2 regions of the Methylosinus sp. H3A genome follow, and region 2 is predicted to be linked to the other one. Evidence: predicted binding sites of a transcription regulator. Region 2 holds the regulator's gene; the other holds the start of a gene.

Region 1 (3,407 bases), 2.4 Mb from region 2:
CCGGGCCGCGTGGCGGTAGGCCCGAAATCGACATTGCCGCCGAGCCAGGCCGAGAGACCCTGCGCCGCGAAGACGCCGCTCTGCGCGCGGCGGATCGATTGCAGCTGCGCGATGACCGGCGCGCCGGCGCTCGAGGCGAGGCCGAGAGCGCCGGCGTCGATGCGGCCGAGCACCTGCGGGGTCGTATCGCGCATGGATTTGAGGAACAGCGGATCGACGGCGGTCGGCAAAGTGAGCTGATAGACGAGGACCATATTGTCGTTGTTCTGGCCGGAGTTGTAGCTCTGGCCCTGCATCACGCCATTGGTCGTGGTGAAATCATTGTCGTTGGAGACGAACAGATAGAAGTCGTTCGGCCGCCCCTCCACGAGCGTCGGGACGAGCGCCATGCCCTCCCATTTCTCCGCCAGAGTGAGCTGCGACTGGGCCGGCTGGCCGGGCGCGCCATTGTTGAGATTGAGGCCGAAGCGGGCGAGCTGCGTGGAATTGAGCATGTTCACGAGCTCGACAGATTGCGCCGGCGTGATCGACGGATTCAGCACGCCATTGGGCGCGACCTGACCGCCCGCCGTCGTATCGGCGGCCGTGCCGGCGATATTTGTCGCATTGCCGATATCGACGAGATAGATGGATTTGACCATGATCGGATTGCCGCCCGCCGGACCCTGGCCGATTCCGTCGCGCGCCAGCACGAGAAACTGCTTGTCGTTGAGCGCCACCATCTCGCTCTGCGCCGCGGTGCGATTGGCGGCGCCGCCATCGCCGTTCAGCCTGTAGGTCGGCAGCTGCAGGACATAGGATTCGATCGGCGCCGCCGGCGTCGGATTGAGCGAGATGTCGTAGACGAGGATGCGCGTGTTGTTGCGCGTCTGCTGTCCGGAGGCCTGATCCTGCATCGTCGCGCTCTGCAGGATCGCGAAAAGCCGGTTGCCGTCCGGGCTGACCGAGACCGCCTCGAGCCCCTGATTGTTGCGGCGTCCCGTCTGCGGCGCATTGAGCGAGTTGAAGTCGATCGCGCCATTGGTCCGCGGCAGCAGCGCCGAGGGAGTTCCGATCGAGCCGACGAGATTGCCGTTGGCGTCGAAATAAAAGATCGACGGGCCGTATTCGTCGCTGACGTAGAAGCTGCGGTCGGTCTTGAAGGCCAGCCCCTCGGCGTCGAGCGATAGCTTGCCGGCGCCGATCGAGCCAGCGGAAGGGCTCGGCGTGAGGCGACCGAAGAGATTGACGGCTCCCGTCCCAGAATCGGCGCCGGTGAATGTCTTGCCCTGATTGTCGCGCAGCAGGACACCGCCGTCGGGCGTCATCTGCACCTGATTCTGCGAGCTGGTCGAGGCGGGGAGATTCGCTCCCGAATAGGGCGAGAAGGCGATATTGAAACGCAGCAGCCGACCCGCATAGTCGGAGAAGACGCCATTGGCCGGATCGTTCAATCCGCGGTCGGGTAGAGCGAACATGGTCGCGACGAAAGTCGAGCCGCTGCGCCGCCAGGAATACGGATCGATGGCGAGGCTCGAGAAGGAGCCGAGCGTGTCGCCGAGGAAGTCGATCGTCGTCGCCGGAAGACGTCCAGTTCCAGTGAGGCCTTGATTGGTGAAGGTCACGCCGCCCAGGCTGATCGAGGTGGGACCGTCGTTGGCGACGACATTGGGCGTGCGATAGGTCTGCGCCAGTGCGGCGCCATGTAGCGCCAGCGTCGAGATGGACGCGAGCAACCAGTTACGAAAAGGCATTTCACTCTCCGGCTTTATAGCTTGGCCGGAGGTGTATGGCCGCCCCTTAACGATTCGGTGACAGTCGGGTCACGATCGCTAACGGAGCGGAAACATAGTGGCGTCGTGGCCTTCGTACCACAAAGGCCACGAAGCGGTCACGAGGACAGGTGAACGGTCACAAGGACACGTAGACGAATTTCGGTCCCTTGAGCGTCGGATAATTCTCGCGCAGCGCCTTGGCGACCTTGCCGACGAGCTCCTTGTCGCCTGCCGCCGAAGGGCCCACGAAATCCGTTCCCTGCATCCAGGTCTCGAGGAAGCAGTGGAGCTGATTGTCATAGGCGTCGTCGGTCGGATGAGCCGTCTTGTCGACGAGCGAGGCGATTCCGTCCGCGGCGACCTCGAGGCGCCAGTCGCGATCGTCGACGACCGAGCCGATGAGCTTCGCTATATCGGCGTCGGTCCACTCGCCCTTCAAATCAACCGCCATTGTTTTCGCTCCTTGCTGCGCGCGGCTCCGGCGCGGGATAAAATGGACGAAGGGCCGGGAACGCCTGTCGGATATCCGACAGGCGCGCGTCGCGGCCCTTACCGCTCGCTCACTTCTTGGTGAGCTTGGCCACCGCCATATCGATCGCCGTCGTCGCTTCGCCGACGGTCAGCCAGGCGTCCGCGCGATCCTCGCTCTTGAACGACTTGCCGAGATTATACGGCTCCTCACCCGGCACGTGCAGGAAACAGGCCCATTTTCCGTCGGCCTGCTCCTCGACCGTCACTTTGTAGTCCGCCACGCGGTCCTCCTCCTGTTGCTTTGCGTTGGTTCTCACGGTGCGCCGGTCCGTCCCCGGCGCGCTTTACGCGAAGCAGATTGGGCGCCAGAGCCTCGGCACGCTTATTGAACCTCTCCTGCGGCCGGCGGGACGCCGGCGCTGACGCGGAGCAACCCCATGACCGATATTGTCGAAGGGCCGGCGCTGGCCGCTCTATCCTGCGGAAAACCCGCGTTTCTCGTCGTGCTGCTGCATGGGGAGGGCGCCGACGGCCAGTCGATGGTCGATCATGCGCTCAATTGGGCGCCGACAATGCCCAAGGCCGAATTTCTCGCCGCCGAGGCGCCCGCCGGCGCCGATGGCGTTCGGAGCTGGTTCGATGCGGCCGATCCCGATGGGCTCGCCAAGGGCCTCGCGGCGCTCGTCCGGTTCCTCGACGAGGCGCTCGCCAAGCGTCGCCTGCCGCCCTCGCATCTGGCGCTGGTCGGCTTCTCGCAGGGCGCGACGCTGGCGCTGCTCGCCGGCCTCGCGCGGCCCGGCCCCGCGGCGGCGATCGTCGCCTTTTCGGGCGGCCCCTATGGCGCGTCGCCGACCGTCGGCGCGGATGGCGCGCCGCCCGTGCTGCTGATCCATGGCGACGCCGACGAGGCCGCGCCGCTCGCCTCGGCGCGCGAGACCAAGGCCGCTCTCACGGCGCAGGGCGCCCGCGTCTGGTCGATGACGCGCAAGGGTCTCGCCCATGCGATGGACGACGACGGAGTGATCGCCGCCGGGGACTTCCTCACCGAGCATGTCGTTCACAAGAAGGGCGGGGCTGCGGACGACCACGATCACGACCACGACGATCATGATCATGATCACGAGGCCCATTGACGCGTGGCATGGCTCTTGCGGAACGAGGGCACGCTCATTGCGAAAGGAG
Region 2 (3,407 bases):
TCTTCGGCCTCGCCGACGAGGCGGATTGCGCGGGCGGCGCGCTGCCGACCAAAGCGCGCATGCTCGCCTATCACATGGGCCGCGCCTTGCAGCTCACCAATATTCTGCGCGATCTCGACGAGGACGAGGCGCGCGGGCGCCTCTATCTGCCCCGCGAGGCGCTGGCGGCTGCCGGCGTCACGAATTTCGCGCGCGGCGCGGTGTTGGCGCATCCGGGCCTGCCGGATGTCTGCACGGCGGTGGCCGAGCGCGCGCGCAAGCATTATGCGGAATCGGAGCTTCTCATGCGCGTCTCGCCGCAGCGCGCGGTGAAGGCGCCTTATCTGATGGCGACGGCCTATCGCTCCGTTCTCGATCGTCTGGTGGCGCGCGGCTTTGCGCCGCCGCGCGAGCCGGTCTCCGCCTCGCGGACGAAAGTCCTGCTGGCCCTGCTCAGATTCGCGCTGACGTGACCGGAACCACGCATATTGTCGGCGCGGGTCTCGCCGGCCTCTCCTGCGCCATTCGCCTGACCGACGAGGGCCGCGGCGTCGCGCTCTATGAAGCCGCGCGCATGGCGGGCGGGCGGTGCCGCTCCTATTATGATTCCAGCCTCGATCTCACCATCGACAATGGCAATCATCTGCTGCTCTCCGGCAATTCCACGGCGCTGGATTACGCCCGTCGCATCGGCTCGGTCGGCGAGCTCGTCGGGCCGAAGGAGTGCGCCTTCGATTTTCTCGACACGCGCGACGGAACGCGCTGGCGCATGAGGCCCAATTCCTCGCGCCTGCCCTGGTGGATTTTCGTGCGCGATCGCCGCGTTCCCGGAACATCGCCCGGCGATTACCTCGGAGCGATCGGCATTCTCCTCGCCAAAAAAGGCGCGACGATCGGCGAGGCGATGAATTGCTCCGGCACGCTCTATGAGCGGCTGTGGGGCCCGGTGCTGCTCTCCGCGCTCAACACAGAGCCGCGCGACTCCTCCGCCGCGCTCGCCGCCGCCGTGCTGCGGGAGACGCTTGCCGCCGGCGGCGCCGCCTGCCGTCCGCTGGTCGCGCGGCGCGGGCTCGGGACCGCCTTCATCGAGCCGGCGCTGACGACGCTCGCCGCGCGCGGCGCCGCGCCACGCTTCGCCGCGCGGCTGAAGGGAATCGAGTTTGCGGGCGAGCGCGCCGTGGCGCTCGATTTCGGCGACGAGAAAATCGCGCTCGGCGAGAATGATCGGGTCGTGCTCGCCGTCCCGCCTTGGGCGGCGCAGGAGCTGCTTCCCGGTCTCGTGGCGCCGGATGATTTCCGCGGCATCATCAACGCGCATTTCAAGATCGCGCCGCCGCCCAGCCAGCCGGCGCTGCTCGGCATGATCGGCTCGCTCACCGAATGGCTGTTCGCTTTCGAGGACCGTCTCTCGGTGACGATCAGCGGCGCCGATCGGCTGATGGACGAGTCCCGCGAGAGCCTCGCCGAGCGCATCTGGGCCGAGGTCGCCGCCGCCACGGGCCTGCCCGCGGCGCTGCCGCAATGGCAGATCGTGAAGGAGAAACGCGCGACCTTCGCCGCGACGCCGGCGCAGCAAGAACGCCGACCCGGCGCGCAGACGAGCTGGCGCAATCTCCTGCTCGCCGGCGATTGGACGGCGACCGGCCTGCCGGCGACGATCGAAGGGGCGATAAGGTCGGGCTATCGCGCGGCGGAACTCGCGGGGCGCTCGTAACGCTCGGGCCGCCCCCTTCCCCAGCCCTCCCCCGCTTCGCGGGAGAGGGGGCGTTGCGCGCAATGAGGAAAATGGAGCCTCAATTCCTTCCAAAGGTCTCGTCGAAGGAATAGCCGGTGCCGCGCACGGTGCGAATCGGGTCTTTCTCGCGGCCGCGGATGATCGCCTTGCGCAGACGTCCGACATGCACGTCGACGGTGCGCTCGTCGATCTCCGCCGAGAGCCCCCACACGCTGTCCAGCAATTGCGCGCGCGAGAAGACGCGGCCGGGCTTCTCCATCAGATATTCGAGCAGGCGAAACTCCGTCGGCCCGAGATGAATCTCGCGCCCGCCGCGCTTCACGCGCCGCGTCTCGCGGTCGAGGTCTATGTCGCCGGCGACGAGGCGCGTCGCCACGCGCTCCGGCCGCGCACGGCGCAGCAGCGCATGCACGCGCGCCATCAGTTCCGGCGTCGAGAAGGGTTTCACCACATAATCGTCGGCGCCGACGGAGAGTCCGCGCACCCGCTCATTCTCGTCGCCGCGCGCGGTCAGCATTATGATCGGCATGGTGCGCGTGTCGTCGCGGGCGCGCAGCCGCCGGCAGATTTCCAGCCCCGAGACGCCGGGCAGCATCCAGTCGAGAATAACGAGGTCGGGAACCGATTCGGCGAGGCGGATCTCCGCCTCGTCGCCGCGCTCCACATGCTCGACCTGGAAGCCTTCGGATTCGAGATTATAAGCGAGAAGCAACGCGAGCGCCGCCTCGTCCTCGACAACGAGAATGCGCGGCGCGCGGTCGTGCGGCGTGTCGCGCGGCGTTGCGACGCGTATTTCGTTCATTGCGAGGGCTCATCCGTTTCCGCGCTGGCGCCGACGACCGACGACTTTCCCTTCGGACGGTCGGTCGGCATCGCCTCGCCAGTGACGAGATAGACGATCGTCTCGGCGACATTGGTGGTGTGATCGCCGATGCGCTCGATATTCTTGGAGCAGAACAGAAGATGCGTGCAGAAGGAGATGTTGCGCGGGTCTTCCATCATGAAGGTGAGGAGATCGCGGAACACAGAATCTTCGAGAGCGTCGAGCTCGCTGTCGTTGGTCCAGACGGCGCGGGCGCGCTCCACATCGCGCTGGGCGTAGGCGTCCAGCACGTCCTTCAATTGCATGGCGGCCACTTCCGCCATCGTCTTGAGGCCGATGACGGCGCGCGGCACGCGCGCCTCCGAGAGGATCTTCACCGTGCGCTTGGCGATGCTCTTGGCGAGATCGCCGACGCGCTCGAGATCGGCGGCGATGCGCATCGCCGCTATGCATTCGCGCAGATCGATGGCGAGCGGCTGGCGCCGCGCGATGGTGAGGATGGCGTTCTCCTCTATCTCCCGCTGCAGCGCGTCGAGGCGCTGATCGGTGGCGACGACGCGATGGGCGAGCTCTATGTCGAAATTGGCGAGCGCATCCATGGCTTCGGCGAGCATTTTCTCCGCGATGCCCCCCATCTCGGCGATTCTGCGGCCGAGCACCTCGAGGTCGCGGTCATAGGAGCTGACGATATGTTCGCTCATGTCTCATATTCCTCGTGCGCGTATCGCGCTCAGCCGAAGCGGCCGGTGATATAGTCCTGCGTCTTTTTGTTCTGCGGCGCGGTGAACAGATTGTTCGTCTCGCCGAATTCGACGAGATCGCCGAGATACATGAAGGCGGTGAAATCGGAGACGCGGGCCGCCTGCTGCA

Evidence for each region. Region 2 encodes PhoB, which activates phosphate uptake and scavenging genes when phosphate is short. Its sites were predicted from a motif close to TGTCATNNANCTGTCAT; they were not measured.
Region 1: IY145_RS18615 (esterase-like activity of phytase family protein) is a predicted target of PhoB. The motif match lies at 1,780-1,796, and genes of this name have one in related genera.

The regions. Positions count from the first base shown of each region.
Region 1 covers NZ_JADNQW010000005.1:3,386,209-3,389,615, forward strand. The annotation lists gene IY145_RS18615 (esterase-like activity of phytase family protein) at 1-1,733, opposite strand, end outside; gene IY145_RS18620 (hypothetical protein) at 1,891-2,205, opposite strand; gene IY145_RS18625 (hypothetical protein) at 2,315-2,506, opposite strand; gene IY145_RS18630 (alpha/beta hydrolase) at 2,663-3,358, shown strand.
Region 2 covers NZ_JADNQW010000005.1:1,007,570-1,010,976, forward strand. The annotation lists gene hpnD (presqualene diphosphate synthase HpnD) at 1-452, shown strand, start outside; gene hpnE (hydroxysqualene dehydroxylase HpnE) at 449-1,693, shown strand; gene phoB (phosphate regulon transcriptional regulator PhoB) at 1,773-2,516, opposite strand; gene phoU (phosphate signaling complex protein PhoU) at 2,513-3,238, opposite strand; gene pstB (phosphate ABC transporter ATP-binding protein PstB) at 3,268-3,407, opposite strand, start outside.